DNA from 3 places in the Paenibacillus sp. FSL R7-269 genome. Region 2 is predicted to be linked to each of the others. Evidence: predicted binding sites of a transcription regulator. Region 2 holds the regulator's gene; each other region holds the start of a gene.
The links. Region 2 encodes Rex, which represses fermentation and respiration genes when NADH is low (regulators of the CRP and FNR family bind a similar motif). Its sites were predicted from a motif close to TTGTGAAATATTTCACAA; they were not measured.

Region 1 (10,555 bases), 240 kb from region 2:
CATCGTTCTCATATTGGATGGCGCTGGTTTCAATAGATACCTTGGCACAATATTTTTTGAAGCCTTCAGGCAGCTTCTCGGACCACAGTACAGTCAGGTTTGGTTCTGGTGCTGGTCCCAGATTGTACAGGGTATGCAGGAAGCGGAAGCTGTTCTTGGTTACGCGAGTTGTACCGTCTTCGGCCATACCACCGATGGATTCTGTCACCCAAGTAGGGTCACCGGAGAACAGGTCGTTATAGTCAGGCGTACGCAGGAATTTCACAATACGCAGCTTCATTACGAAATGGTCAACGATTTCTTGTGCTTGCTCTTCAGTCAGAGTACCTTCTTCAACGTCGCGTTGAACATAGATATCAAGGAAGGAAGATACGCGTCCCAAGGACATTGCCGCACCATTCTGTTCTTTAACAGCTGCCAGATAACCGAAGTATACCCATTGTGTAGCTTCTTTGAAGTTGACAGCCGGTTTGGAGATGTCCATACCATGAGCTGCAGCCATTTGTTTCAGTTCGCCCAGAGCACGCATTTGCTCGGACAGCTCTTCACGCAGACGGATAACATCTTCTGTCATGGAGTCTACTTCGAGTTCAGCCAGTTGCTGCTTCTTGTCTTTAATCAGGAAATCAATACCATACAGAGCAATACGGCGATAGTCGCCGATGATACGTCCGCGGCCATAAGCATCAGGAAGACCTGTGATTACGCCGGATTTACGCACAGCTCTCATATCTGGTGTATATGCATCAAATACGCCTTGGTTATGCGTTTTGCGGATGTTCGTGAACATGTCAACGATATTCTGCGGAAGCTCGAAGCCGTAAGCCTTAGTAGCATCGATCATCATCTTGATACCGCCGAACGGTTGGATGGAACGTCTGAAAGGCGCATCAGTCTGAACGCCGACAATCTGTTCCTTGTCCTTGTCAATGTAACCAGGAGCATGGGAAGTGATAGTGGAGACAGTATCGAGGGAAACGTCCCATACGCCGCCTCTTTCTCTTTCTTCCTTACTCAGCTGGGAGATAATCTTCCACAGTTCAGTAGTATTGCTGGTAGGACCTACGAGGAAATCTTCATTTCCTTCATAAGGCTTGATGTTCTTGGCAATAAAGTTATTAACGTCAACTTTCTTGGACCATGTGCCTTTTGTGAAATTTCTCCAGCCAGACTTAACCTCTTGTACTTCTTTTTCAATCACCGACATGCTAAATCCCTCCATTTATATTTAGTATATTTGTAGAGATCGCGGGCTTGAAGGTTAATCCCGTGTCTCGTGATCCCATGAGCTATGGTTGTTATAAAATTCACAATCGCATCTTCATAACCGGGACCGTTGTTTATATAAACATTTTAGTTTATTTTCTGAAAAAGGACTGTGACAAATATCACTCTTTCGGTGATATTTGTCACTTCCATCCAGTCCCATATTAACCTTTAACCTTATTCTTTGTCAGGCAACCGTTAATTAATTATCGAATTTGCCGTAGAATGCGTTGCGGTAAACATCAGCAAGCTCGGATACCAGCGGCATTTTAGGGTTGGCAGTTGTACATTGGTCTTCAAATGCACGGTCAGCCAGATAGTCTACACGGGATTCGAAGTCCTTAGGATCGAAACCAAGAGCCGAGAAGGATTCTTCGATGCCAAGTTTTTTGTTCATGTCGCGGATCGCATTGATCAGGCTGGTTACGCCTTCTTCGGTAGTGCGTGCTGGCAATCCCAGAATACGGGCAATTTCAGCATACCGTTCGTCAGCTACAAAGTGCGAATATTTAGGGAACGAAGCGAACTTCGTAGGCTTCTTGGCATTGTAACGGATAACATGCGGCATCAGGATTGCATTGGTGCGGCCATGCGCGGTGTGGTACTGTCCGCCCCATTTGTGCGCCAAGCTGTGGTTAATCCCCAGGAATGCATTGGCAAAGGCCATACCGGCAAGTGTCGATGCGTTGTGCATTTTCTCACGGGCCAGTTTGTCGCCTTGCAGTGCGGATTTCTCCAGCCACTGGAATACCAGCTGAATAGCTTTGATTGCCAGACCATCGGAATAGTCACTGGCCATTACAGATACATAAGCTTCGATTGCATGTGTCAATACGTCCATACCTGTATCGGCAACTGCTGTTCTTGGCAAGCTGTATACAAACTCAGGATCGATAATAGCTACGTCTGGAGTCAGCTCATAGTCAGCCAGCGGATACTTAGTATTATTACCCGTTGTCTTATCTGTGATAACTGCGAACGAGGTTACTTCGGAACCTGTACCGGAAGTTGTAGGAATCGCAACGAATTTCGCTTTGTTGCCGAGCTTAGGGAATTTGTATACCCGTTTGCGGATATCCATGAACTTCTGCTTCAGGCCGTTGAAGTCTGCATCCGGATGTTCATAGAACAGCCACATTCCTTTGGCAGCATCCATAGGGGAACCGCCGCCGAGTGCGATGATGCAGTCCGGCTGGAATCTGTTCATCATTGCCGCACCTTTTTCTACAGTAGTTGTCGATGGATCTGGTTCAACTTCAGAGAACACTTCGATGGCTACTGGAGTCTGACGTTGACGCAGATAATGCTCAACTCTTTCAACATATCCGAGCTTCACCATCATAGGGTCAGTGATAATAGCTACGCGTGTAATATCAGGCATTTTGGCCAGGTACTGAGTGGACCCCTTCTCGAAGTAAATCTTGTCAGGTACTTTAAACCATTGCATATTCACGGTACGACGGTTCACCCTTTTCACGTTGATCAGATTGATGGCAGTCACGTTCTGCGATACCGAGTTGCGTCCGTAAGATCCGCAGCCCAGTGTCAATGAAGGGATATTAGTGTTATAAATATCACCGATTGCGCCGTGTGTGGATGGCGAGTTGACGAGAATACGTCCGGTCTGCAGACGGTTGGAGAACTTCATGATAACTTCTTCGTTGTTGGAATGGATAGCCGAGCTGTGGCCCATGCCGCCAAATTCAACGATTTGAGCTGCGCGTTCGATACCCTGGTCAGCATTCTTCACTTTGTAGCAAGCCAGAACCGGGCTCAACTTCTCAGCGGACAATGGATATTTAGTACCTACACCTTCAAGCTCAGCTACAAGGATCTTCGTTCCGGCAGGAACCTGAATGCCGCACATTTCAGCGATCTTCACAGCGGATTGGCCAACGATAGCCGGGTTAACCGCACATTTCTCTACGTTCATTGCGCCGCTGGTCAGCTTAGCCGCTTCTTCTTTGTTCACAAAGTAACAGCCGTTTGCAATCATTTTCTTCTTCACTTGATCGAAGATAGCTTCTTCAATGATGACAGCCTGCTCGGAAGCACAGATCATACCATTATCGAAAGTCTTCGACAGGATAAGGTCAGTTACAGCCTGATCAATGTCAGCACTCTTCTCAATGAAGGCAGGCACGTTACCAGGACCTACGCCAAGTGCCGGTTTGCCGCAGCTGTAAGCTGCTTTGACCATTGCCGATCCGCCGGTTGCCAGAATCAGTGCAACGTCCGGATTGTTCATCAATGCGTTTGTTTTGTCCATTGTAGGAAGCTCAATCCATTGGATGAAGTTCTCTGGTGCGCCGGCTGCTACGCCTGCATCATGCAGAATTTTGGCTGCTGCCGCACTACACTCTTGCGCTGACGGGTGGAAACCGAATATAATAGGGTTACGTGTCTTCGCGGAAATCAAAGCTTTAAACATTGTGGTGGATGTTGGGTTGGTAACCGGTGTGATACCCATAATGATTCCGACTGGTTCAGCAATTTTCTGGAAGCTGTCATAAGCGTTATCCTCAATAACGCCTACAGTCTTGTCGTACTTAATTCCGTGCCAGATATATTCAGTGGAGAAGATGTTCTTCGTAATTTTGTCTTCGTATACTCCGCGTCCTGTTTCTTCAACTGCCAGTTTTGCCAGGTACATATGCTTGTCGAGTCCGGCCAGCGCCATTGCATGAACGATTGTGTTTGTCTGCTCTTGATCCAGGCCCATGAACGCTTCGTGGGCTTTCTTTGCTTTATCCACCAAAACCTGAATATACTCTTCAGCGGTGGTTTGTTTCACTTGGGCGGCGACTTCGTTTTTAACTGCCATCTCCCTCGTCCTCCTGTCAATTTTTAGGTTGTTTCTTTCTATACATTTATCTTAGCACATCCTTTTCACCTTGTATAGTGAAATCTTTCACAAAGTTTAAAGTTTTTTTTGAGTTGTTTTCAAAGCGCTTTCATTCGATCATTTACCGGTATTTTTTCCATATTATATGCATTATTTAATTAATATTTGTCTATTCTGCGAACGCAATACGGTAGTCTGCAGCGTTAATGGCCCATCTTGCCTTGCAATGCCAGTTGGGCTTCGGTAATTTTGCTCATGAATGCCAAGCCGTCACTTCAGTTCATCCGCTGCTCTTCTATAGAATAACTCTGACGGTGTGAATATAAATATAAATCTCAACTTTACAAGTGGAAACGGAACCGTCCTTTTAAAGGACGGTTCCGTTTCAGCGAGAAATAGAAGGATAAGTTATAGTGTGCAACATATAAATTCTTATATTTTAAAAAAAGGAGACAGCATCTCTGCTGTCTCCTTTTATCCACCTCTTCCCCCACTAGGAGGACATCTAAATCTACTCCACCTTAATCGTATCGAAGAATTTCTGCTGGACCGTTGCGGCCGCCGCATCAAGCTGGACCTTCGAGTCTGTGCCTTCCTTGGCGAACAGCTCCTGGATCACGTTGGACATCGTGGCATAATAGTCCTGAGTGTTGTACTGGGCTTCAGGCTTGCCATCCAGCAGCGCCATGATTTCAGGACTGTACTGATATACAATATCGTACTTGTCATAGACGGCCTTGGTCTTCTTGCCGAAGTCGGAATCGGCAGCATAGTAATCTAGAAGCGGCGGGATATAGTATTTGCCGTCCGTTTTACGCTGGCTGATAATAGCATCGAGCGCTTCCAGGCCTTTATCTGAGAAATAGTCGAAGGTAATATAACGGAAAGCCATCTCTTGTTCATCCTTGCTGGCATTCGGGTTGATGACCAGATAGTCGCCGCCGAGAACACCGGTATGCTTGCCACCCTTCTCAGCCGCAGGCATTGGATAGGTCAGCACATCCTCAGGCTTGAACCCGCCCTGGTTAAGGGCCTGTTCAATGACACCGTCTGAGCCGGCCATAACCATCGCGGTACGGCCCTGCTGGAACGCTCCTACCGCATCGCCCCAGCCGAGGGCCCAGTCTTGGGGAACGGCTTTGGCTTCCCATCTCAGCTTCTTATAGAAATCCAGCGCTTTGATCCCGGCTTCAGAATTGAAGGTTGCCACCACCTTGCCTCCCTCAATCTTCTGGATCTCTCCACCTGCTTCAAATAGGAAGTTGGTCCAGTTCCAGCCAGCTTCGTTGCCTTTGCCCATCGGGGCAATCCCGGAGATACCTTTCTTGGGGTCGGCCACTCCTTTGGCTGTGTTCAGCATGTCGTCCCAGGTCCAATCCATTGGAGGTACGGCTACACCTTTGTCATCGAGCATTTTCTTATTGATCATCGTTGTAGTGACGTAACCCTTCTGCGTTACCCCATACACCTTGCCGCCGATAATGAACTGATTCTGCAGCACTGGATTGATCTGATCCTTGAACTCATAGTTGTTCCACAGATCGGTGATGTCGGCTACCCAGCCCTTCTCAATCAGGAATTTGGCTTCGGTAGCATATGTGTTGAAGAAGGTAGGCGCTTCGTTCGCAGCCATCTTCACTCCGATCTCGCTTACATTATACTGCCAGTCATCCTTGACGATCTCCACGTTCGGATAGACTTCCTGGAACCGCTTGATTTTGTCATCCTCCTGCGCTCTCACCTCGGTCAGGTCAGGCGTAGGATAGTGGATTTTGATCGTTACCTTCTTCTGGGTGATATCATCTGCCGGTGACTGTGACGGGGTTGCCGACTCTTCTGCCGCCTGGGTCGCCGCTGGTGCAGGTGTCGCTTCTCCCCCGTCCGCCGCCGGCTTGTTGCCGTTGTTATTGCCCCCGCAAGCGGACAATAAGGTCCCCGTTACCAGGAGACAGGCGAATACGCTGGAAACTTTACGCATTGTAACTCCCCTTTTCCATTCATAATGAGCTTACCCTTTCATCTTAAAAGAGAGACCGCTTACAAACGAGGTGTGATTATATTGCTTTCATGTGCAGGTATACGATCCGTATCTTCTGTAAGGATTCTTCTGCTCACCCTTTGACCGCTGACAATGAAACCCCGCGCATAATGAACTTCTGGAAGACCAGGAACACCAGGATCGGCGGCAGAGAGACAATGAACAGAATCGCAAATTTGATGTTCGTATTCAGCGCTTTTACATTGATAACGTACTTATAGATGGCGGTAGCGAGCGTATACTTCTCCTCACTGTGCATGACCAGCGACGGCCAGAACCAGTCATTCCAGGCTGTGGAGAAGATGAAGATCGCCAGTGTTGCAAAAATCGGAATCGACAGCGGCACCGCGATGGTGAAGAAGCTTCTCGGCTCCGAGGCTCCGTCCATCCGCGCCGCTTCCAGTATCTCGGGATGAATCCCGTCGAAGAAATTCTTAAGCAGCAGGAAGAAGAACGTGTTCGCGCCTGCCGGCAGCCAGAATGCCGCATATTGATTGAGCAGGCCCAGCTCCTTCAGATTGACAAAGTTCGGAATCATATAGCTCGTGGCTGGAATGAACAGTGTCATCAGGAAGAAGAAATAGAAGGCCTTGCGGTAAGGCACATGCATCCGGGAGATACTAAAGGACGCGAGTCCCAGCACAATTAAGGTAGCGGCCATATTTCCTGCAAAAATATACAGGGTGTTCCGCAGAAACATGGCCAGATCGATATAATCCAGCGCATCCTTCAAATTGCCGAAATGCCATTCCTGCGGGAAAAAATGCGGCGGAAAGGAATTGACCTCGATATTCGACTTCAGCCCGTTGAACATCGTCATGAGCATGGGGTACAGCATGCTGAAGATCATCAGGACGATGAACAAAACCATAATTCCATATACCACCCGGTTGCTGGTTTTCTTAAGATCATGCTCCGAGAGAATCCCTCTGTCTGCGCTCTTCATCCTAGTTGTCCTCCTTGTTAAGCTTGAACTGAAGAATGCCCAAACCGCCCAGAACAACAAACATCAGCATCCCCAGCGCAGTCGCCGTACCATAATCCAGTCTGGTAAAAGCATACTTCACAATAAGCAGAGCATACGTCAGCGTTGCATTGTTCGGCCCCCCGTCCAGCAAGGCCATCTGTGACTGGTAGCCCTGAGAGGTGGCGATGACTTGAAGAATCAGCATCAGCAGGATCAGATTGCGCAGCGAAGGCAAGGTGATGTGGCGGATACGCGCCCATACTCCCGCTCCGTCAATCTCGGCGGCCTCATACCAGTCCCGGGGAATACTAAGCACCGCAGCAAGATAGATCAGCATCCCCGAGCCGAACTGCTGCCAGGTCTCCATGAAGACCAGCGAGATCATCGACCAACGGATATCGGTCAGGAAGGCGATCTGCTCCGCTCCGGTGCTGCCGATTAAGGCATTAATCGGTCCAACCGGATCATACAGCCAGCGCCACAGCCCGTATAGGACTACAGCAGGCATGACATATGGCAAATACGCGGCAACGCGCACGAATCCGCCGAATTTCCGCAGCTCGGAGATCGCAATGGCAAAGGCAATCGGAACCCAGAAGCCGATCACCAGACACAGCAGCATATAGTACAGGGTGTTTTGGACAGCAATCAGCACATCGGGGTCGGTAAGTGCCCTGGCATAATTATCCAGGCCGGCGAAGGTATTCCCTTTGACGAAATCAACGGTGTAGAAGCTGTACAGGAACCCTTTGAAGATAGGCACCCACATAAACATAATGAAGATGATCAATGCGGGGACAAGAAACATCACGCCCCAATAATTCTTTTTCCAACGGTTCTGCTTGTACGGCTTGCTCTCCAGCTCCGCTGGAAGGTGATCGTGTAACGCAGCAGACTGATTCATTCGGGCTCCCTCATTCCTGTCGTCTTTCAGCACTTTATGGGAAAGCGCCTCCTGTCTTCATTGTAGGAAATGAGGGAGAGACTTAACATGTCTATATCTATGGCAATCGTAAGCGTTCTTACTTCTTCAGCTCGCTGGGACTGAGTCCAAAGTATTTTTTGAAAATTTTGCTGAAATGCTCCGGCGACTCGTATCCCACCCGCTCCGCTATCTCATACCGGCGCAGATCGGTGTTCAGAATCATCTCCCGGCTGTCCTCCATCCGCAGCTTAATCACATATTCCCACAGGTTATAGCCTGTATTCTTCTTGAACAAATAGCTCAGGTAATTAGGGCTGACATGATTCTTCTTCGCTACTTCATGGATCGTTAGCCCCTTCTGGGCATAATTCCCGTCAATGTATTCCTTCGCCTTCTGCACGATCAGATTACTGTGCGTATGCAGCTCCTCGGGCGACGGATCAGCGGCATAGTTACTCCAGTTGAAATCTCCATAATAGAACACATAATGATCTGCATGCTCGTTGTTCCAGAGGATCGCCTTCGAGGCTTGCCGGTTCAGCACATCCATGAAGCTCAGCCCCTTCAGAATCTGGCTGATGCCGATAACGGCACTCAGCTGCAGATAGCGGTGAATATTAAAATGAAGGCTGCGGCCCAGCACCTCCAGCCGGCTCAGCTGGCCGGTGGACGGCTCCTCGTAGCTCTGCTCATCCCACTGGATGATTATGGTGATTTCCTGGTCCGGCGAATAGAAGGCTGTGGAATTCCACTCCTGATCCAACAGCTCCTTGGCAATATTCAAGGCGGCGTAGCGCAGCAGGCCATGATCACGGGTAGTGTACCTCTGCTCAGGCCGGTCTTGCGGCAGGGGGAGCCTGATTTTGATCACCGCAAAAAATGGTCCCTGCAGACTAAGCTCATCCAGCTTGCGCCGCTTCTCCTCTGCCTCCAGCACCTCCGCAGTCTCCGTAAGCAGACTGTTCAGCAGTTCGCTGTACTCGGGAAGCGGCTCCTCCAGGCGGAAGCGGTCCCCATTACCATCCATATATGTAGCCAGCTCCGGCGACGGTCTATTCATCTTCAGAACAACACTGCGCACCGAATCCAGGAACTGCTCACTGTTCAAGGGCTTAATGAGATAATCTCTCGCCCCCAGCCGGACGGCCATCTGGGCATACTGAAAGGTCTCATGCGCAGAGATGACGATCGTCTGCATCCAGGGCCTGGTCATTTTGGCATGCTGCATCAGTTCAATCCCGCTCATCGCCCCCATCTGGATATCGGTCACAAGCAGATCGATCTCCTCCATACGGATACAATCCAGTGCCTCATACCCGCTGCCGGCCGTATAGATATGGTCAATATCCAACCCGGAAGCAGCCAGCAGGCTGCTCAGTCCTTTGCAAATGAGCGGCTCATCATCAACAACCAGTATATTGAACACCGTATTCTCTCCTCTACTCTATAGTCTCTGACTTCGGAAGGATCACACTTACTATCGTGCCTCCGCACTCACGCGGTCCGTAGCTGATCCCGTAATCCCCGCCGAAATGCAGCTGCACACGCTGATGGATATTGCGGATACCGTATCCGTTAACCGGGTTCTGGCTGTCATCATTGAGGATCTGTTCGATAGCCTTATAATCGACCTGCCTATAGCCGTTATCCTCAATGGTAATCCGAATCCGGCCATCCTCCAGCACAGAGGTGATGATGATTTCACCGTCCTCCTCCATATGCTTAACCCCGTGGATAATGGCATTCTCGATCAGGGGCTGCAGGGTGATCTTGGGAATCAGATTCCTGGTGGTCCCGGGAGCGATATTCCAGATAACGGCGAACACATAATCATGCCGGTGCTGCTGGAGCTTGATGTAGGCACTGGCATGTTCAAGCTCCTCTTCGAGCGAGATCAGCTCCCGGCCCCGGCTTAAGCTGATCTTCATCAGCTTGGATAATTCCTTGATCATTTCCGCGGATTCCACGTTGCCTTCGAGCGAGCTTTTCCAATAAATACTCTCCAGGGTGTTGTACAGCAGATGCGGGTTGATCTGCTGGTAGAGCAGCTGCAGCTGCGATTCCTTCTGCTTCAGCTCCATCTGGTATTTGTACATAATCAGGCTGTTGAGCCTGCGGGCCATATCATACGTGGCGGTAATCAGCACACTGACCTCATCGTTGCTTCCTCTGCGGGGAGTCTCGGGCACACGGTTGCCCGGCTCATACTTGCGTACAAAAAAAGCCAGCTTCTGCAAAGGAGTCATCAGCGAACGCCAGAAGTAGGTAATGATGATCAGTCCGAACAGCGCGTAAGCCACTGTTATGTATTGAATGACGCGTTTCATTTCGTTCTGCTGCTGGAGCAGGGATTTGACGGGCACCTTGTAGACCAGCTTTTGCTCAAAGGCATGATTGTTGTTCACCACATAGATGAAGTCATCAGTGATGATATCCTCGGTCCCTTCCGGATCTCCCGCCTCCGAGCCGTCCGGCAGGACGATCACCTCTCCGGTTGAATTCGTGGTCGAGGCC
Region 2 (10,555 bases):
ACTCATACCATTAACCTTCAGGACCAGTTGCGTGAGCGGGATATCCCACTCTTAACCAGCGTTGTGCCGTTCCCGTTCAAGGCCTCCATCTTTAAGGGAAGAGGGCACTATTTGTGTCTGCGCAAGTTCGAACATAGAATGAATAAAAAGGACTTTACGAGTCCAAGAGAAGAAGCGCTCACCGCTGCGCAAATGCTTGTCTGGCTGACCCAGACGACGACCGGCGATGATGAGGAGCTTAACTTAAGCGGACGGGGCGGCGATTTCTGGGAGACTGTAGCCAGTGATACCGACTCCTGCCTGGGACGGGCTTGTCCCTGGTTCCGCAAATGCTATTACCACCGGGCCAAGCATGAAGCCGGGATCTCTGATGTGGTGGTCACCAATCACTCCAAGCTGTTCGCAGATGTCAAAGCCGGGCATCAGCTACTTCCGGCTTACGATCATCTTGTGATTGATGAAGCCCATCATCTGGAAGATATTGCCGGCAAGCATCTTGGCATGCAGATGAAATATTTCACATTCGCCCATACCCTCACCCGCCTCTATAAGGATAGCCGGAGCGGGCAGCTGCCTGCCCTCCGCCAGAGTCTGCAGTCTTCGGGCAGTGAGCAGGCTTCCGAATGGAGCGGCGTGATCGACCGGATCTATCCCGATCTGCTGACGGTGAAGGAATCTTGGGATGCGCTCAGCGACCGGCTCTTCAGCCTGCTGCCCGAGCGCAGCGATGCCGGAGCCGGTGAAGCAGGCCAGCTGGTGGCCCGCCTGCAGCCGGGCAAGAAGCCGAAGGATTGGGAGGAGTTGGCGGCCCTTGAGAATACGCTGAACCTCAGTCTGAGCGATATCATCCGCAAGGGTGACAAGATGCTCAGTGAGATGCGTGACACGGACAGCCAATCCTCCTCGGACAGTCTTGTGACCGATATCGGCGGGTTATTTAAGGATCTGGCATCCATTAGAGAGCAGATCCGCTTCTTCATGGGCCTGAACGATGAGAATATCGTGTATTGGCTGGAGGGAAGCGGTAATTATAAAGGCAAGTCGCTGCAAATGTATGCCGTTCCTGTAGATGTCAGTACCCAGCTCAGGGAGCTGTTCTTCGACAAGAAGAAGAGTATTGTCCTGACCTCGGCCACCTTATCCGTGGATAAGTCCTTCCAGTTCATGATCGATAACCTGGGCCTTGGTGAAGCTGCGGAGCAGGGGCGTCTGATGACAGCGCTGCTTCCGTCGCCGTTTAAATACCGGGAGCAGGCTCTGCTGGTCATTCCCCGCGACTTCCCGAGCGTCAAGGGAAGTATAGGGGATGCCCGTTTTGTGGACACGCTTGTTCATTCCCTCGCCGAGACTGCTGTAACTACACGAGGGCGAATGCTGGTGCTGTTCACCTCCTACAAGATGCTGCGCCAGGTCTATGACCCGCTGAAGGAGGCGCTTGCCTCCCAGGATATCGCGGTGCTCGGACAAGGTGTGGAGGGCGGCAGCCGGAGCAAGCTGATCCGCCGCTTCCAGGACAGCCCGGCTTCGGTCCTGCTCGGTACCAGCAGTTTCTGGGAAGGGGTAGATATTCCGGGAGAAGCATTGACCTGCCTGGCGATTGTCAGACTGCCGTTCCAGCCGCCGAATCACCCGCTGGCAGAAGCGAAGTCGGAGCTGCTTCAGGCACAGAAGAAGAACCCGTTCATGAAGCTGTCCGTGCCGCAGGCAGTCATCCGCTTCAAGCAGGGCTTCGGGCGGCTGGTCCGCACGGCGCAGGACCGGGGCATCGTAATTGTGTACGATACTAGAGTAATTGAATCGCATTACGGAAAGTACTTCCTGTATTCACTCCCCGGTCCCAAGATGGAGCATATGCTCACCGAGCAGATGGTCCCGAGAATTGCCGAATGGCTGGAAGACGGCGGGGTTTCCTAATTCATCTGCTATTGCTATTATTAATAAGTCATGATTAACCTGAAGATCCGTTCCCGCCCTGTCTTGCCGATCCGGCAGGCGGGGGGCACGGTTGCTATAATTGAACGGGTATAACACAACTATTAAGGAGGAGAATACATGAAATCGGATAAAATATCGGAGGCCGTCGTGCGCAGGCTCCCAGTGTACCTGCGTTTCCTGAACGATCTCCAAAAACGTGAAATCTCCACAGTCTCTTCTCAGGAGCTGGGCCAGAAGCTTGATCTGAATCCCGCCCAGATCCGTAAGGATTTGGCTTACTTCGGTGATTTTGGCAGGAAGGGTATCGGCTACGATGTATCCTATCTAATTGAGAAGATTCGCCATATCCTGAAGCTTGACCAGCAAATTAATGTTGCACTGGTTGGAGCCGGTAATCTCGGTCATGCCTTGTCTAACTACAACGCTTACTTGAAGGATACGATGAAGATTACTGCGATCTTCGATGCCTACCCGCCGAAGGTGGGCCAGCAGATCAACTCGCTGGTTGTGCAGCCGATGGAGGAGTTAAGCAGCACAATCCGCTCGCAGGGCATCCGCATCGGGATTATTACCGTACCTGACAGCGAAGCCCAGAATGTAGCTGATATTCTTGTGGACTCCGGCATTGAGGCGATTCTGAACTTCGCACCGGTTATTCTCAAGACGCCTGCCAATATCCGGATTCATGCCGCAGATTTCACCACAGATCTGCAGAGCCTGGCCTATTATTTGCATGATGGAAAGGATGAGGCAGAAGATGAGCAGTAAGATCACGATAATCAAGAACGGGCACTTCCTGGTTCCGGGCAGCGACAAGCCGGTTCTAAGCGGGTATATGACCCTGGAGAATGATCTGATTACTTACATAGGTGAAGCTGAGCCGGTAGTGGAGGATGGCGCTCAGGTCGTAGACGGCAGCCGTCTGCTGTTCATGCCGGGTCTGGTCAATACCCATGGGCATACGGCCATGTCACTGCTGCGCGGATACGGCGACGATATGGTGCTTCAGACTTGGCTGCAGGAGAAGATGTGGCCGATGGAAGAGAAATTCACTGGTGATGATGTATATTGGGGAACCTCGTTGTCCGTACTGGAAATGCTGAAGGGCGGCACAACCACCTTCCTCGATATGTATGATCATATGGACCGGGTAGCGGAAGTAACGGAGCAGTCCGGTATTCGTGCGGTGCTGATGCGCGGCGTAATTGGGCTGTGCCCGGAAGAGGTACAGCAAGCAAAGCTCGCTGAGGCGGTTGCTTTTGCCCGTAACTGGCACGGCAAGGCTGACGGCAGAATTACAACTATGCTCTCACCGCACGCTCCGTACACCTGTCCTCCAGAGTTTTTCATGAAGTTTGTGCAGGCTGCCCATGATCTGGACCTGCCGATGCATACCCATATGTCCGAGACGCGCCATGAAGTGGAGCAGAACGTGGCTGACTACGGCCTTCGTCCGGTCGCACATCTGGAGAAGCTGGGGATGTTCACCCGTCCTTCGCTCATTGCCCACGGGGTTCATCTGAACGATGAAGAGATCGGGATTCTGGCCCGCTATAACGTTGGCGTGTCGCATAACCCCGGCAGTAACCTGAAGCTGGCCAGCGGGGTTGCACGTGTTCCTGAGCTGCTGCGAGCCGGGGTTAAGGTCTCCCTGGGTACAGACGGCGCGGCAAGCAACAACAATCTGGATATGTTCGAAGAGATGAGGCTGGCGGCTCTGATCCACAAGGGCGTAAGCGGTGATCCTACAGCGGTACCGGCTCCTGAAGCGCTACTGATGGCCACGGAATACGGGGCTCAGTCTATTTTCCTAAGCGGGGTAGGCCGGCTTGCAGCAGGAATGAAGGCCGACTTCATCGCGCTTGATATTGACCAGCCGCATTTGCTGCCGCATACCGATCTGCTCTCCCATGCCGTCTATTCGGCAAGTGCCAAGGATGTGGAGCATGTATGGGTGAACGGCCAGCAGGTTGTGAAGCATGGACAATGCCTGACACTGGATGAAGAAGCTATCCGCCGCAAAGCACAGGAGACGTTCGAGAGCCTGCTTAAACGGTAATTCAGGAGAACGGGAAAGGAAGCAGCGTTGTGAAGAAGAAGAGGAGAAAATGGATCTGGCTGGGGCTTACCGTGGTGCTGCTCCTTCTGTTCGGATTAAGCCAGTTCTATGCCTACATTATGAAGGACCAGTGGAACGAGCGGAATGAGGCCAAGGAGCTGGCCCGGACGCGTGCCGGACTAACGGAGGTAACCAAGGCTCAGAAATCCGTCTGGAATGAGAATGAGATCTACTGGGTGCTAACCGGCAAAAATGAAGCCGGGACCGATCTGATGGTGTGGGTCCGTTTCACCTTGGAGGGCAAGCCTGCCGGAGGCGACAACGACCTGTATGCTGAAGAGCTGAGCAAAGGCACTTCCGAAGAGAAAATGCGCGGAATCATAGCCGATCAGTTACCGGACGTGAAGATCGAACGGCTGCTGCCCGGTGTATATAACGGGGAATATGCCTGGCAGCTATTTTACAAAAAAGACGGGCGATTCTATTACAACTTCTACCGCTTCAAGGATGGCAGCGCCATCGGTGAGGGGTACAGTTTGCCCAACCGTTAAGCTAAGCGCTCAGCAGAATAACATGCGGGGGAACAGATTATCTGTTCTTCCGTTTTTTTGTATCCATCATGTCGAAAATAATCTGGAACTGTTCTGGGACTGGTGGCAGACGGGGAACTGTGGCTTAATGGAGATATATGGTTTGAGATACATCGATTAATATACTTGAATTGATATACTGATTGTATTCCTCGAATGCTATCGCCAACCTGCATATATGTCTCTCAAGGAGGATGAAGAAATTGGAAGTTTTAGCATATTTGGATCAGGCGGTGGATTTGTTTAAGGAAGAGCTGGGGGATAATCTGTCGGGGATTTATCTGCACGGTTCCCTGGCCATGGGCTGTTTTCAACCGGATTCAAGCGATATTGATCTGCTCATTGTAGTAGAGGACAAGCTCCCCGCAGAGGTCAGTCATAGCCTTGCCGGTCGTATCGTAGCCTTTCATGACAGTCTGCCGAATAAGCGCGGAATTGAACTGTCTATCGTCCTGAAGACATACCTGCATAACTTTGTGTATCCTACGCCATTTGAATTTCACTTTTCAGAAGCTCATTTAGAGCGGTATAGAACCGATAAGAATTATCTGTGCGGCGGCTTTGAGGATGCTGATCTGGCGGCACATTTTGCAGTAGTCTACCATCGCGGGTTTATCTTGTACGGGGAGCCGATACGCGAGGCCTTTGCGCCGGTAGACCAGAGGTACTATCTGGATTCCATTATCAGGGATGTCGATGATGCGCCGCAGAATATTGGGAATGCTCCACTCTATTACACACTGAATCTATGCAGGGTACTCTACTATGTGCAGGAAGGTCATGTCTCTTCCAAGAAGGAAGGCGGGGATTGGGGACTTCAGCATTTGCCGGAACGCTTCCACGGGCTGCTTAGACGGTGTCTTAAGGAATATAGCGGTGCTGGCGCCGAAGGCTATGAACTGGAGCTATTAACTGATTTTGCGGAATATATGATGGCTGAAATTGAGCGTTAGCCGGATGTAGTGTGCGCCGGAATATGAAAGTAGCAGCGGCATTTCAGGATATAAATCTGAGCTGCCGTTTTTTCATGGTTCATGAAACATCCAGAAATTAGTATCAAAAATTTTAAATATATTCACAACTTTATGTAAAATCGTATATACACCTATGATATACTACTACTTGTATCAAGACATGCTTAAGAGCATGTCAGTCTCGGATTGGCGCTAGACACGCTGGCTGGTCTTTATTATAGAGTTAAGCTTGGTCATTATTGAGAGGAGGACGTTTCTTGAAACTTCGTCTTATGCCTGTGCTGCTAACGTCTCTGCTGTCTGCTGCATTATTGTTTGGTGGCTGGTATTCTTACCGTCAATTCGCGGTGCAGGAGCCGCTGCAGAAGCTGGTATCATCCTACCAGGGTGTGAAGGATTCCCATATTACTATTAAACGCAATGAGGTCACTTTGAAACTGGATTTGCAGCCGGGCACGAAATTACGTGAGCTGGTGCAGTATGTATCACGAGAAGGCAGCACCGCTATTGACGGCAGGACCCTTAAGCTGGATGTGGAACAGAAGCCGAGTGAACTGCTGGATGAGTATTGGGATAAAGCGATGTTCTCTGTAGCAGAAGCTATGGAGAGCCGGAAATATACATTGATACCAGCGAAGCTGGACGGACTGAAGGAGCAGGACAGTAAGTACAGCGGCGTTACAGCTACCACAGAGATTGACGACAACAATGTCTATGTAAGCCTGAGCAACGGCACAGAGAGCAAATTCATCATTCTGCCGCGTGCAGCAGCCAAGATGGGAGTGTGGAACAATGCCTAAGTACTGGAAAGAGGTTGTAGCCGGATTTGTTCCGGTCATGCTGATTTTTATGGCTTTTGTGGGAATTAATATCTTTCCTGTAATTATAGCGATGGGCATGGTTGCCGCGCTCCTGTTCATTGCCCATGCCCGCGGCGGTCTGACGGTCAATGCAGGTGCAGATAAGAAGCGTAAGAAGAACGGTCCCTCCAAGCTAACCTTTGAAGAGATCGGCGGACAGGACAATGCCAAGCAGGAGCTGCGTGAAGCGCTGGACTTCCTGATCCGGCATGAAGAAATCAGCAAGTTCGGGATTCGTCCGCTCAAAGGAATTCTGTTAACCGGCCCTCCAGGAACCGGGAAGACGCTGATGGCCAAGGCTGCGGCGCATTACACCGATTCTGTATTTGTAGCTGCTTCAGGCAGTGAATTCGTCGAGATGTATGTCGGCGTCGGTGCCGGACGCGTGCGCGATTTGTTCAAGGATGCCCGTACACGCGCACTCAAGGAGAATAAGCAAAGTGCCATTATTTTCATCGATGAAATTGACGTTATCGGCGGGAAACGCGAAGGCGGACAGCAGCGTGAATACGATCAGACCCTCAATCAGCTGCTGACGGAGATGGACGGGATTTATAACAATGATACCCCGCGCATTCTGCTGGTAGCCGCAACGAACCGCAAGGAGATGCTTGATTCTGCGCTGCTGCGCCCGGGGCGTTTTGACCGCCATATTCAGGTGGATATGCCTGACAAGAAGGGCCGCAAGTCGATTCTCGACCTGCATGCCAAGAACAAGCCGCTGCATGACACCGTGAATCTGGATAAAATCGCCGAAGAAGCTTACGGCTTCTCGGGTGCGCAGCTGGAGAGCGTGATGAATGAAGCCGCGATCTACATGATGCGCGAGAATCTGACCCTGGTGGAGCAGCGTCATCTGTCGATGGCGATCGACAAGGTCATGATGGGTGAGAAGACCGACCGTGAGACCAACCATGAAGAGAAGAAGAGGGTAGCGATCCATGAGCTTGGACATGCTATTATGGCTGAGCTGCTGCGCCCCGGAAGCGTTAGTCAGGTAACACTGACCCCGCGCGGCCAGGCTCTAGGGTATGTCCGGCATAATCCGCAGACCGAGCAGTATCTGTACACGAAGGATTACCTGGAGAACCAGATCATGATTGCCCTGGGCGGAGCGGCTGCCGAAGAGATGTATTACGGAGGACGCAGTACCGGTTCCCGTGGAGACTTCGATCAGGCGCTGAATATCGTAGAGACCATGATGAAGTCAGGGCTCACCTCGCTCGGCATTGCGAATCTGCAAATGGTTACCACTGAAGAATTAATGAAGGAAAATAGTAAAATACTGGACGAGTTGATGATCCGCACGAATGACCTGCTGGAGAAACAGAAAAATATATTTGATTACTCTCTTGACATTTTAATGAAGGAAGAAGTTCTCTCCGGAGAGCAATTTCGTTGTCAATTTCGTGACAGTGTCCTTTTACCGGCATAATTCTTTATGCCGGTTATTTTTTTTTACTTTTCAGACATGCTAAGATATCATTATATGTCGGGCTACTTATTTTTTTCGACAGACAAGGTACAATACAGAAGTATAGATACCTGAAAGGATGGAGACTTTTACATGAATTTTAAGAAGATCGGTGTCATCGGCGGAGGCACAATGGGACAAGGGATTGCCGAAATGCTGGCAGCCAAGGGCCTGGATGTCATGCTGGTGGAAAAAACTGCAGAACGGTTGAACTACTCCTACGAAATGATCGAGACCAGTCTCGACAAGCAGCTGGAGAAATGGGCGATTACCCAGGCGGAGAAGAAGCTGATCCTGGCCCGTATCCAGAAGGTTACACACTTCGCTGAACTGAGCTCATGCGATATGGTCATTGAGACCATCGTTGAAGATCTGGAAGCCAAGCAAAAGGTATTCAATCAGCTCGATCAGGTGTGTCCGAGCCACATTATTCTTGCCAGCAACACGTCAACGCTTAGCTTGACTGAGCTTGCAAGCTCTACAATGTATCCAGAACGCGTTATCGGCATGCACTTCATACACCCTGTAGGTAAGGTGGATCTGGTTGAAATCGTGCGCGGTCTGAAAACCTCGGACAGCACATTTGAAGATACCAAAGCCTTTGTCGATGAGATTGTTGAGAAAAAAGGCGTTATGATCTACGAATCCCCCGGATTTGTATCTTCACGCCTCATTTGCCTGTTCATTAACGAGGCTATGCATGTGCTCCAGGAAGGGGTTGCCTCCCCTGAAGATATTGATGATGCTATGCGCATCGGCTACCAGTTCCAGAACGGGCCGCTTGAAATGGCAGACCGCTTCGGTCTGGATTCCGTTCTTGCCGCACTGGAGAACATGTTCCGTGAATACGGCGAGCTTAAGTACCGTCCTTCGACCATTCTCAAGAAGATGGTGCGTGCAGGACAACTGGGTGCGAAATCGGGCGAAGGCTTCTTCAAGTATGACAAGGATGGTGACCGTATATGAATATCTTAGTAATTAACTCCGGCAGTTCCTCATTGAAATACCAGTTGTACAATATGACAGATGAATCTGTACTCGCCAAAGGGCTGGTAGAACGTATCGGTATGGATTCCTCCATTCTGAACCACAAGCCGACCGGCAAGCAGGAAGTAACCGAAGTAAGCGAAATTCTGGAGCACAATACGGCAATCCGTAAAGTGCTTGCTTGTTTGACAGACAAAGAGCATGGCGTTATCGCATCCACCGATGAGATTAATGCAGTGGGCCACCGTGTAGTGCACGGGGGGGAATTCTTCAAATCCTCCGCGCTGGTCGATGCCGATGCGAAGACCAAGATCCGCCAGCTGTTCGACCTTGCGCCGCTGCATAACCCGGCTGCGATGATGGGGATTACCGCATCCGAGAATAATATGCCCGGTGTGCCGCAGGTCGTTGTGTTCGATACCGCCTTCCACCAGACGATGCCTGAGAAGGCTTATATGTATGCCATTCCGAGAGTGCTTTACAACAAATACAAAGTACGCCGTTATGGCGCGCACGGAACCTCCCATGATTTCGTCAGTAAAGCAGCTGCTGATTATCTGGACCGTCCGCTTGGCGAGCTTAAGATTATCACCTGCCACATCGGCAACGGTGCCAGTGTAACTGCAGTGGACGGCGGAATTTCAGTTGACACTTCGATGGGGATGACTCCGCTGGAAGGCCTGATGATGGGTACGCGCAGTGGCGACCTTGACCCGGCAATTGTTCCTTATGTGATGAACAAGGAAGAGCTGTCCGTCGGTGAAGTGAACTCCATGCTGAACAAGCACAGCGGACTTCTGGCCATCTCTGGCGTGAGCAGTGACATGCGTGATATTATTGACGGTGCGGAGAAAGGCGAGCCTAATTCGACGCTTGCTTTTGAAATGTACGAGTATCGTCTGCGTAAATATATCGGTTCTTATGCAGCTGCCATGAATGGGGTAGACGTAATTGTATTCACCGCTGGTGTAGGCGAGAATGCTTCCCTGCTGCGTGAAAAAGTACTGAACAATCTTACGTTCCTCGGAATCGAGCTGGATGCAGAAGCCAACAAGGTCCGTTCGGGTGATCCGCGGCGTATCTCTACTGCCAATTCCAAGGTACAGGTGCTTGTGGTTCCAACGAACGAAGAGCTGGTGATCGCACGCGATACCTATCGTATTGTGCAAGGTGTTAACGGCTAAATTAGAGGAGAGATAGTAGGCATGGCTAACAAAAGTGTAATCAAGAACGTGAATGAGCATGTCGGAGAGACTGTTGTCATCGGATGTTGGGTGAACAACAAGCGCTCCAGCGGTAAAATTCAGTTCCTGCAGCTTCGCGACGGTACCGGTTATATCCAGGGGGTTGTGGTGAAATCAGAAGTCCCTGAGCAGGTCTGGGATGATGCCAAGAGCCTCACCCAGGAAAGCTCGCTGTATGTGACCGGAATCATCCGTGAGGAGCCCCGCAGCCAGTCAGGCTACGAGCTGACGGTTACGGGCATTGAAGTTCTGCATCTTACCGAGAATTATCCAATCACACCTAAGGAGCATGGCGTCGATTTCCTGATGGATCACCGTCATCTCTGGCTGCGTTCCTCCAAGCAGCGGGCGGTAATGGTGATTCGTGCGGAGATTATCCGCGCGGTTCAGCAGTTCTTCAATGAGCGCGGCTTCACGAAGGTGGACCCGCCG
Region 3 (10,555 bases), on a different contig from region 2:
TTCCGCGAAGCGGTACGCCGCCCGGCTCATCAGCATGGCACAGGCATGACGCACAAGAAACGCAAGAAGGAACAAGAGCGCTCTAGCCCCTTGTTCCTTCAGCGGTTCTCCCGCAAACAGCGCAGAGACAGCTTCTGCCAACGACTTCGCCAGCAGAAGAATGGAGAAGCTTTGCACCAGGGTTAGGAAGCCAACCAGCAGAAAGACCGGCTTAACTCCTTTGTACCCAAGCAAATTTTTATCCATTAGTATTCAAGATGCTCCTTCTCATGAACCCGTTTGTGGAAGATGAAATAACTCCAGATCTGATAGCCCAGCACGAACGGCAGCAGAGTCAGTGCTACAATCGTCATCACCTTCAGCGAATATTGGCCGGAGGCCGCATTCGTAATCGTCAGGTTGAACGCCTGATCCAGCGAGCTAATCATAACCCGCGGGAACAGTCCGATGAAGATCGATGCAACAGACAGGGCCATCACAGCACCAGTCATCCCGAAGGCATAGCCGTCCTTCTTCTTAGTCATGAAATATCCGGCCAGCAGATAAGCTGCTACACCCAGAACGACTACAATCCACAGCAGCGTTCCGCGTTTATCGAAGATATCCGTCATAGTATACGTCATTACAACGAAGGCTACCAGCAGCGCCGCCAGTGGAATCAGCAGCTTCTGGGCCAGCTTACGCGCCCGTTCCTGCAGATCTCCAAGCGTACGGAGCGTAGTGAACATCAGCCCGTGTACCAGACACAGCAGGACAACCGTAATCCCTGCAACCACTGTATACGTATTGACGATATCGAAGAATCCGGCATACATCTGCATATCCTTGTCGATCGGCAAGCCCTTGATGAAGCTGGCGAATACCACGGCGAGCAGGAACGGCGGCAGGAAGCTGCCGAAGAAGATGCAGACATCCCATGTTTTCTGCCAAGTCTTGGAATCACGCTTACCTCTGAACTCGAATGCGACACCACGGGCGATCAACGCCAGCAGAGCAACTACAAACGGTATATAGAAACCGCTGAACAGCGTAGCATACCAATGCGGGAAGGCCGCGAACATTGCACCGGCACCCGTAATCAGCCATACCTCATTCGCATCCCAGAACGGCCCGATCGAATTGATCAGTATCCGGCGCTCCGTATCATTCTTGGCCAATATCTGTGTCTCCATCCCTACACCGAAGTCGAAGCCTTCCAGGAAGAAGAAGCCGACGAACAGCACCGCAATCAGCAGAAACCATAATTCATTAAGTGACATTGGTTAGCCCTCCTTGTTATACGGATCGTGGGATTCACCGTGTTCGTTATCCATAGCATAAGGACCTTTTTTAATCACTTTGACGAACAGGCCGACCAGCACTGCACCCAATATGGCATAGATCGCGTTAAAAGTAATCACCGAGAACAGCACCTGTCCGCTGGTAATATTAGGCGACACACTGTCTTCTGTAGTCATAAGTCCGAATACAGTCCATGGCTGACGCCCGATCTCTGTCATAATCCAGCCGGCCGTATTGGCAATCGGCGGAAGCAGCAGTCCCCAGAACATGAAGCGCATGAACCAGGTATTGGGTCTGTCCATCTTTTTGCGCCACATGAGGTAGATAGCATATACCCCGAACAGCATCATCAGCGTGCCGGCAGCAACCATGATCCGGAAGCTCCAGAAGGTTGTTTTGACCGGCGGAATATAATCTCCTGGTCCGTAGGCTACTTCATACTCCTTCTGTAGCTCCAGCATCCCCTTCACATCACCGGAGAATTTACTGTAGGACAGGAAGCTCAGCAGATACGGAACCTGAACTTCATTGCTGTTGGTTTGGTTCTTCACATCGATATTGGCAAATACCGTCCAAGGTGCCGGGTCGCCGCTCTCACCCCACAGCGCTTCGGAAGCCGCCATCTTCATGGGCTGTGTCTCTACCAGATATTGAGCCTGTGCATGTCCTGCAACCGCAACGCCGAAGGAAGAGATAACCCCTACAATTGCTGCGATCTCGAATGATTTCCGGAAAAAGGCGACGTCCTGCTTCTTAAGCAATTTGTAAGCACTGATCCCTGTTACCAGGAAGGCACCTGTAGCGTAAGCGGCAAGCACTGTATGCGGAAATTCCACCAGCAGCTGGCCGTTTGTAATCAGTGCGAAGATGTCATTCATCTCAGCCCGGCCGTTGTTAATCTGGAAGCCGACCGGATGCTGCATGAAGGAGTTAGCCGCCAGAATCCAGAATGCCGACAGCATCGTCCCGAAGGCCACCAGCCAGATCGATAATAGATGAATCCGCTTGGACACCTTATCCCAGCCGAAGATCCAGATTCCGATGAATGTGGACTCCAGGAAGAAGGCCAACAAGGCTTCAATCGCAAGCGGAGCCCCGAACACATCACCGACGAAGCGCGAATAATCCGACCAGTTCATTCCGAACTGGAATTCCTGCAAAATCCCTGTTACTACACCTACTGCGAAGTTAATCAGGAACAGCTTCCCCCAGAATTGCGCCATTCTTTTGTACTCTTCATTGCCCTTTCTTACGTACATGGTCTCCATAATGGCAATTATGAGCGCAAGTCCGATCGATACTGGCACAAAGAAATAATGAAAAATTGTCGTCGACGCAAATTGTATACGTGACAGCAGTACTGTATCCATATTTCTCCCCTTCCTTCTCCCTATTTCGTTATGTCTATTTTGTCAAATTTCCGACGCCTTAAGTGTGATGATTGTCACATTATACACCCTGTTTAGGCATGAAAAACAAAATATTTGTGACAAATATCACAATATTGCATATAGAAAGCAAAAAAAATAAGACGGTTTCACCGTCTTACATTTATCCAGCATGTATAGTATATAGTTGTCTTGATTCATAAAGGTATTGGTCTAGGTAATGGAAATACCTTTCTTAAGCGATTTGAGATCGCCATTTGAATTAAGCAATTGCGGCAGCATCTTCATGCTACGAACCATTGGGGAATGACAGAGACGGCAGGAAGGCGCGTGTTCAAATGCGAAATTATCCCTCATCCATCCATTGCAATCCTCATTGGTACAGGCCCAAATTGCGGTATTTTCTTCCGGTACTTCCTCCAAAGGCTTTTTCCGGTAGTTCATTGCCGTTCCTCCTTCCTTTATGTTGCAAGCAAGTAATGATAAAAAAAGACCGTCCCAACTTTCACAAGCGGGGACGGTGTCTTCTATTAATTACAGTTTTACAACGTTTTCGGCTTGTGGTCCGCGGTTGCCTTGAACAACGTTGAATTCAACGCGTTGGCCTTCGTCCAAAGTTTTGAAGCCGTCGCCAGTGATTGCGCTGAAGTGAACGAATACGTCGCTTCCGCCTTCAACTTCGATGAAACCGAATCCTTTTTCTGCGTTGAACCATTTAACTGTACCTGTTTGCATGTGTGTTACCTCCACAAATTTAAATTAATATGTTCTTTTTATCTTCAGACAAAGAAAAAATTCACACATTGAGAAAGGTTGTATCTTTGGTTGACAGCCCTTTTCAATGCGAGAATAAGGTATCAATGTATGAATAATTTCATGTTACCACACCTTAATAACAAAGGCAAGCTGTTCTATCCTAATTTCTCCGTTTTTCCCCTTATAAGGGCCACTTCCCAATGTAAGGGCTACCAGTCGTATTAATTTGTAATATTTATACCCATTACTACCAGTTACCCCATTTATTTATTCTTGAAACAGCCCCGCCCTCTTCTTTTTTCCTGAAAAGGACGGCTTCAACTGTTTCCGTAATCGTGACTGCCTCATTATTATATACGGCCATTTCCAATTTTATTCCTCCGGCTTCTCAAGAAGCTGAACTGTTGTCTGCTTCACTTCACCATTGCGGTAGAAGGTAATCTTCAGCTTATCGCCGATCTTGGTATGATCGTACAGATATTTGCGCAGCGACAGCGTGGAGGTAATCGGCTTATCGTTGAACTTCGTAATCACATCGTTAAGCTGCAGGCCTGCCTCCTTCGCCGGTCCTACAGCATCCAGAACCACAACCCCATCAGTAACTACAGACGGAAGATTAAGCTCCTTGCGCTGGTCATCGGCCAGCGGAACATACGGATTATTCAAATCCACCGAATATACACCCAGGTATGAACGTGCTATCCGCCCTTTGGAGGTAAGCTCATTGGCTGTGTCCACTACACGATTGGCGGGAATCGCAAAGCCCAACCCCTCTACCCCCGTATCGGAGATCTTCATCGTATTGATACCAATCACCTTGCCGTCCAGATCCACCAGTGCGCCGCCGCTGTTGCCCTCGTTAATGGCCGCATCCGTCTGGATCACTTCCTGCTCCCAATCGTACACGCCATCCTGGTTCAGTGACACCGGTATCGTCCGCTCTGTGTAGCTGACAATGCCGGAAGTTAGTGTATCCCCAAGCCCCAGCGGGTTGCCGATGGCAATGACAGTCTCACCCAGACGCAACTTGGAGGAATCCCCGATCTCAGCAATCCGGTCGATTCCCTTGCCGTCAATGGAGAGCACAGCAATATCACTCACCTTGTCAGCGCCTACCAGCTCCGCCTTGTGGGTCACGCCGTCTACTGTAACCACTTCCAGCTTGCCGGCACCCTCAATGACATGATTATTCGTAATGATAAATGCCTTATTGTCATCCTTCTTATAGATAACTCCCGAGCCTAGAGCGGATTCATCGAGAATATTAAGTTCCTTATTGTCTTGTTTATGATTAATGATGCTTACTACCGCAGGGCGGACATGGGCAGCAGCCTGAATAATCCGGTCGTACGGATCTGAGCTGCTCGCAGCCACCTTATCAATAACCACCGGAGCCTGAGCTCTCTCAGCGGTGAACTGTCCCGTTACCAGACTGAACAGCAGCACAGCCACCACAGCACTGCAGACAGAGCTGATCAGTGAGATCTGCCAGGTTGCCAGCGACCGCTTCGATTTGCGGACAGCCCACTTGCCGTCAGTATATCCGCCAGTTGATTTAGAATTGCCGCTTTTGCGCCGTGACACCTTGGTTGAATAGAAATCATCATCGAATAATCCCATGTTACACTCTCTCCCCTCTATTGCCACCGCATTCACGACCTGAACGCCAAGCAACCACGCCCGAGCTTAACCGCTATATCTCTTAGACTTCACGAAGTACTAAAAGGTTTCACTTGATTTATTCACCACATTCCAGTGGGTTCTAAGCGCAAGGGATGTCTATTACTCTAATAAGCTACTAAAAAGTTTAACAGCTTGTATCCGGAATATTTTGCAACTTAAAAGACTACAATAGGATTAGAACGCTCTATATGATTGTATCACAGGCAGCCGCGCTGCCCACATGTTTTCTATGTTAAAAAAATGTAAATTATTCACAGTCTCAATACATCCATTTCACAAGGAGGGACGGACTATGGAGTCTTTTTCAACAAGTAAGGATCTGGTGCAATTCATTGGTAAGCTGGGGGACCTTAAGGATGAACATTATCAGCTGATTCTTGCCCAGCATGCAATGATTGAGCTGTTAATTGATAAAGGGCTATTCTCCCGCCAAGAGCTGGAGCACAAGATTACCGAGGTTGAACGCCTTATGACTGGCTCACCTTATCCCATGGCGTAGGCCGGTCATAGTAGGTGTCGCAGAGTCTGAACTCACTGTCTTTGTAAAAGCAGCCCCGGTCCTCCATCGCCCCGCGCACGGACATCTTCGCCAGATCCATCATATTATGGTCTCTGCTTAAGTGGGCCAGATAGGCACGCTTGGTCCGCCCGCTCAGAATCTCGCTGAGTGCTGCGCCTGCCGCCTCATTGGACAGATGCCCCAGATCGCCAAGAATCCGCCGCTTCGTATTCCAGGGATAACGCCCCATCCGCAGCATTTCGATATCATGATTGGACTCCAGCACCAGCACATCGGCATCCGATATAGCCGTTCTCACCTTGTCGCTGACATACCCGAGGTCTGTCGCTACACACAGCTTCTCCTTGCCGTCATAGAAATTGTAAGCTACCGGCTCCGCAGCATCGTGGGAGATGGCGAAGGATTCCACCCGCATACTGCCGAAATCCCGGTGCTGCCCGGTCTCCATAATGACCCGGTTATGCTCCTCAATCTTGCCAATCCCCTTCTCTATAGCTCCCCAGGTATTCGAATTCGCATAGATCGGAAGATTATACTTGCGGGCCATCGCGCCCAGCCCCTTAATATGATCCGAATGCTCGTGGGTCACAAGAATCCCGTCCAGCTCCGCTCCCGTCAGCTCACGCATGGCCAGGAGCTCGTCAATCCGCTTGGCGCTCAGCCCCGCGTCGATCATAAGTGTGGTCTCGCCGTTACGCACTACTGTCACATTCCCGGTAGAACCGCTGGACAGTACTGTAAATGAAATCCCCATATCTCTCCTGCTCCTTCTACTCTGTTGTCTTCGGACTGATAATGTCCGCACTGATCGCATCCATATAGTAGGCGCTGCCGTCCTCCAAGATGAACCGCCACATCGGCGAAGCCACCTGGCTCTCGGAGTTGAACAGCTCACCATAATAGCCCAGCTCAATCTCCTTCACTGCGGCATCCGCAGGAAAATACTTCTCGATCAGACTGCTAAGCGCCTGCGATGCCGGGAGAACCTTCTGCAGATCCTCGCTCCGGCTGGCTGCGATCTCAATCTTCGGCCAGCGGTAGGCCACAATCTTCTGGTCACTGTTGATCAGCTCCAGCCTCACTCTGAACAGAGACCACTTGTTATCCACCAGCGGATGCAGGACGAACTTGCCAACCTCGCTCTCCTGTGAATCGAACCGGTAATTGGCAATGTCGGGAATCTGGCCCTTCAGCAGATTGCTAAGCTCCGAGAACGAGGAGTACATCAGCTTGCTGTCAATCGGCTCCTTAAGCTTCACAGGCAGTTCATTCTGCTCTTCGGCCGAATAACGGTACGTGATATCAGGCAGCTGTGGAGTGCCAGCCGGAATCGGGCACAGCAGCCTGATGTTCTTCTCTTCCATCACCGCCTTAGTCTCAGCAGACAGGGAAGTGAAGTCAAGTCCAGCGCTGACCTGATCACGCACATCAATCCATAGCTGATAGCACAGCAGCAGATTCAGCACCAGAAAGGCATATATCAATACACTCTTAGCCCTTCCCCAGTCCATAACGTCCCTCCTCGAATCGTATCCTGTCCGCTTGGTTTATCTCCGCCCTAATTCAATGTAAGCTCACTGCCGTCACTGAGTGTAACCCGCCAGACCGGATGAAGCTGCAGCTTCTCCCCGGCCAGCGCAGGCATATAGGCAGGCGTAAGCCCAATGATCCGCAAGGAGCTGCCGATCTGCGCCAGCCGCTGCTTCAGCAGTTCGCCGCCGGGCAGCTTAACAATGGTCTTTTCAGACTTTTCCTCATTCGTGTACATCAGGGAGCGCTCATAGGAAGAGACCGTTCCCTGCTGGAGCTCCAGATGGATTACGCCATACTGAAGCTGCGGATTGCTCATAATCGGATAGGAGCCGGACGGATAAGCACCATAATATTGCTGAAAAGAAACCTTGCGGTCCTGCCGGCTCTCCTCCGTAGCAGCCAGCCTGTAGGTTCCGTTCCAGCCGCCATGGTTATTGACAAATTCCACCGCCACCAGTGCATCCTTCGCCGGTGTGCTGTCACCGTCCGGAAGTGCTGCAGGATCACTATAACTCATCCAGTTCTGCTCCTGGTCCACCTGCAGGCTGCGTTTGCTGTCAGTATAGATTTTGGAGCCGTCCTTCTCAGGAATATACCTTGTATTGCCTGCATCGAAGAACAGATTGCTTTGCATTTGCTCAATGGTATACATACTCGCAGGCATCACAACTTTAACCAGCGGAACATCCGCCTCAGGGACATAATACTCACCGTTTACGGCTGTATACAGCGTCAGATTCTTACCGAAGTCCACATGCTGCTGCACATCCTGGACCGTAAGATCAGCCTTAGCCGCCTCGTACACAATATCCCCGCGTGTGCTGAAGAAGATAACATGGGCTTTGGAGTCATTTTTGATATTGTAGATCCAGATCCGGTCAATGCTCTCCCCCTCGAACAGCGAATCCGACGAGATCTGCATAACCCGCTGCAGCAGCGTTACCGGAATGCCTGCCCCGAACGACAGCTCAATGCCCGGATTCTCACTTCGGATCTTGTCCCAGTCGAAATCCTGTACGGACCGCCGCTGGAAGCTCTCGAAACTGCGGCCCTTCAGGCGGTTCATAATCAGGTTATAGAAAGTGGAGCTGGGGTAGAACAGTGTATGCTTGTCTCCGCCCATATGAATAATCATTTTATCGGGGTAGAGCAGGTTCTCCACCTTTTCCTTCGGCCCCATATTATCCGTCTTCACATATAAGGTCTTCGACAACACTGCCGAGTCGCTACCGGGCAGCCTGTAGATCAGATAATAGCTCTCCACGAGACTTCCGAGTATAAGCAAGACCAGCATCCATGACTTGATTCTCTCCTTCACGCCTCACTCCCCCTTTGCTTCATCAAAGGCAGCGTGAACGTGACCAGCGAGCCCTCATTCAGCTCCGATTGCAGGGAAATGGAGCCGCCATGGGCTTTGACAATTTCCCGGGCAATGGACAGTCCCAGACCTGTTCCGCCCATGTTCCGCGAGCGTGCCTTATCAACCCGGTAGAAGCGTTCAAAGATGCGCTCAATGTCCTTCTTCGGAATCCCTATCCCGGAGTCGCGGACAGACACGGCCAACATGCCGTCCTCGTTCTTATGTGCCTCCAGCCGGATCGTCCCGCCCTCTGGTGTATACTTGAGGGCATTGGAGACCAGATTACCCAGCACCTGATCAATCTGATCGCGGTCCAGCCAGGCTATGGCGACATCCTTACGAACCCTGGTGCTGATGTGAATCCGCTTCTGGCGGATCTGGAAGGAGAAGCGGTCCGCCACATCCTCCAGCATCTCGGAGATATCCGTCTGCTGAATGCGCAGACTGGATTCCTTGGAATCGAGCCGCGACAGATGCAGAAGATCCGTAACTAGCCGGATCATGCGCTCCGTCTCATTGCGGATAACTCCGACGAACCGCACGGCAAGCTGCGGATCTTCCAGCGCACCGTCATCCAGCGCCTCCGCATAGCTCTTGATCGTCGTAAGCGGCGTCCGCAGCTCATGCGATACATTCGCCACGAACTCCCGGCGGGACTCCTCCAGATTCTCCTGCTCCGTAACATCCTGCAGCACCGCAATCGTCCCGGCAATCCGTCCGCCTTCGCGGCGGTGAATCGGGGTGAAGGTCACCCGCACAATGTTGGGATCCTCTCCGCCCATGGGAGACAGGTGAAGCATAGCCGACTGGGGAATTCCCTGGGTTACGGAGACAGACTGCTCAGGCTCCAGACCCAGCAGCCCGCCAAGCGAGGCCCCTGCAGGCAGTGGTCCTTCCGCACCCAGCATCAAGGCGGCGCGTGTATTCATCAGAATGACCGCGCCGCTCTCGTCTGTTGCTACGACACCGTCACTCATATTGGCAAGAATGGAGGACAGCTTCTCCTTCTCCTCTTCGTTCTGCAGCAGCGCCTCGCGCAGCCGGTCCGTCATATAGTTGAAGGCCTGGCTCAGCTGCCCAATCTCATCATTGCCGAACACAGGAACCTTCCGGTTGAAGCGCCCTTCCGCCACAGCCGTGGCGTGCTTGGTCATCTCCTTAATCGGATGCGTGATCGTATGCGCGAGGATAACTCCCAGCACTGCCGTGAGCGCCAGCGCCAGCAGCAGCCCCGAGAGGAACACACTGTTAATCCGGCTCATGGTGGCATATAAGTCTTTCATATCAGCCGCTATATATATGGCGCCTACTACCTTATCACCGGAAATTACCGGCTTTGCCACTACTTTCTTGCGCACATTATCATCAGCGATAATATATTCCTCATTATCGCTGATGCCCTGCAAGGCGCGGCTGACCACGGTCTGCGTGTTCCGCTGGCCGACATAGTCATTCTGGGAAGGGATCGAGGTGGTAATAATCTTGCCGCTCGCATCCAGCACCTGAATTTCTGCGCCATTGATATACAGATTGTTCACCATGCCGCGCAGGCTCTCCACAGCCGATTCCTCATCGGCTGTGCCCGTCTCACTGCCGAATTTGTCAGCGGTGAGGATCGAGAGCATCTCGGCCCGTGCCTTCAGATCCTTGGTGAAGTTATCCGTCAGCGAGTTCTTCATCGAGCTGACAAAGTATACGCCGATCAGCTGCATCGCAATCAGAATCAGCAGCACATAGATTACAATAAGCCTGGCCTGGATCGTCCGAAAAAAGGACAGTGCCTTCATTACAACCCTCCGTTTTTGGGGCTATGCATCAAATAACCCAGTCCGCGCCGGGTATGAATATACTCCGGTTTGCTAGGATTCTCCTCAATTTTTTCTCTGAGCCGGCGGATGGTCACATCCACTGTCCGCACATCGCCGAAATATTCGAAGCCCCACACAGCCTGCAGCAGATGCTCCCGGGTCATTACCTTGCCCGCATGGCGGATCATATAATAGAGCAGCTCATATTCACGGTGCGTCAGATCCA

Region 1: adhE (bifunctional acetaldehyde-CoA/alcohol dehydrogenase) is a predicted target of Rex. The motif match lies at 4,166-4,183, and genes of this name have one in related genera.
Region 3: C162_RS27340 (cytochrome ubiquinol oxidase subunit I) is a predicted target of Rex. The motif match lies at 2,766-2,783, and genes of this name have one in related genera.

What each region holds. Positions count from the first base shown of each region.
Region 1 is NZ_ASPS01000053.1:274,706-285,260, forward strand. It holds gene pflB (formate C-acetyltransferase) at 1-1,207, opposite strand, end outside; gene adhE (bifunctional acetaldehyde-CoA/alcohol dehydrogenase) at 1,469-4,090, opposite strand; gene C162_RS23815 (ABC transporter substrate-binding protein) at 4,623-6,089, opposite strand; gene C162_RS23820 (carbohydrate ABC transporter permease) at 6,223-7,095, opposite strand; gene C162_RS23825 (carbohydrate ABC transporter permease) at 7,097-8,020, opposite strand; gene C162_RS23830 (response regulator) at 8,139-9,467, opposite strand; gene C162_RS23835 (cache domain-containing sensor histidine kinase) at 9,481-10,555, opposite strand, start outside.
Region 2 is NZ_ASPS01000053.1:31,658-42,212, reverse strand. It holds gene dinG (ATP-dependent DNA helicase DinG) at 1-1,914, shown strand, start outside; gene C162_RS22655 (redox-sensing transcriptional repressor Rex) at 2,053-2,703, shown strand; gene C162_RS22650 (amidohydrolase) at 2,693-3,994, shown strand; gene C162_RS22645 (cell wall elongation regulator TseB-like domain-containing protein) at 4,024-4,545, shown strand; gene C162_RS22640 (aminoglycoside adenylyltransferase domain-containing protein) at 4,779-5,537, shown strand; gene C162_RS22635 (hypothetical protein) at 5,816-6,358, shown strand; gene C162_RS22630 (AAA family ATPase) at 6,351-7,853, shown strand; gene C162_RS22625 (3-hydroxyacyl-CoA dehydrogenase family protein) at 7,986-8,858, shown strand; gene C162_RS22620 (acetate/propionate family kinase) at 8,855-10,063, shown strand; gene asnS (asparagine--tRNA ligase) at 10,085-10,555, shown strand, end outside.
Region 3 is NZ_ASPS01000073.1:20,704-31,258, forward strand. It holds gene cydD (thiol reductant ABC exporter subunit CydD) at 1-246, opposite strand, end outside; gene cydB (cytochrome d ubiquinol oxidase subunit II) at 246-1,259, opposite strand; gene C162_RS27340 (cytochrome ubiquinol oxidase subunit I) at 1,263-2,651, opposite strand; gene C162_RS27345 (cold-shock protein) at 2,883-3,113, opposite strand; gene C162_RS27350 (cold-shock protein) at 3,204-3,404, opposite strand; gene C162_RS37390 (hypothetical protein) at 3,673-3,795, opposite strand; gene C162_RS27355 (S1C family serine protease) at 3,798-5,045, opposite strand; gene C162_RS27360 (hypothetical protein) at 5,401-5,607, shown strand; gene C162_RS27365 (MBL fold metallo-hydrolase) at 5,576-6,382, opposite strand; gene yycI (two-component system regulatory protein YycI) at 6,399-7,139, opposite strand; gene C162_RS27375 (YycH family regulatory protein) at 7,187-8,479, opposite strand; gene walK (cell wall metabolism sensor histidine kinase WalK) at 8,476-10,308, opposite strand; gene yycF (response regulator YycF) at 10,308-10,555, opposite strand, start outside.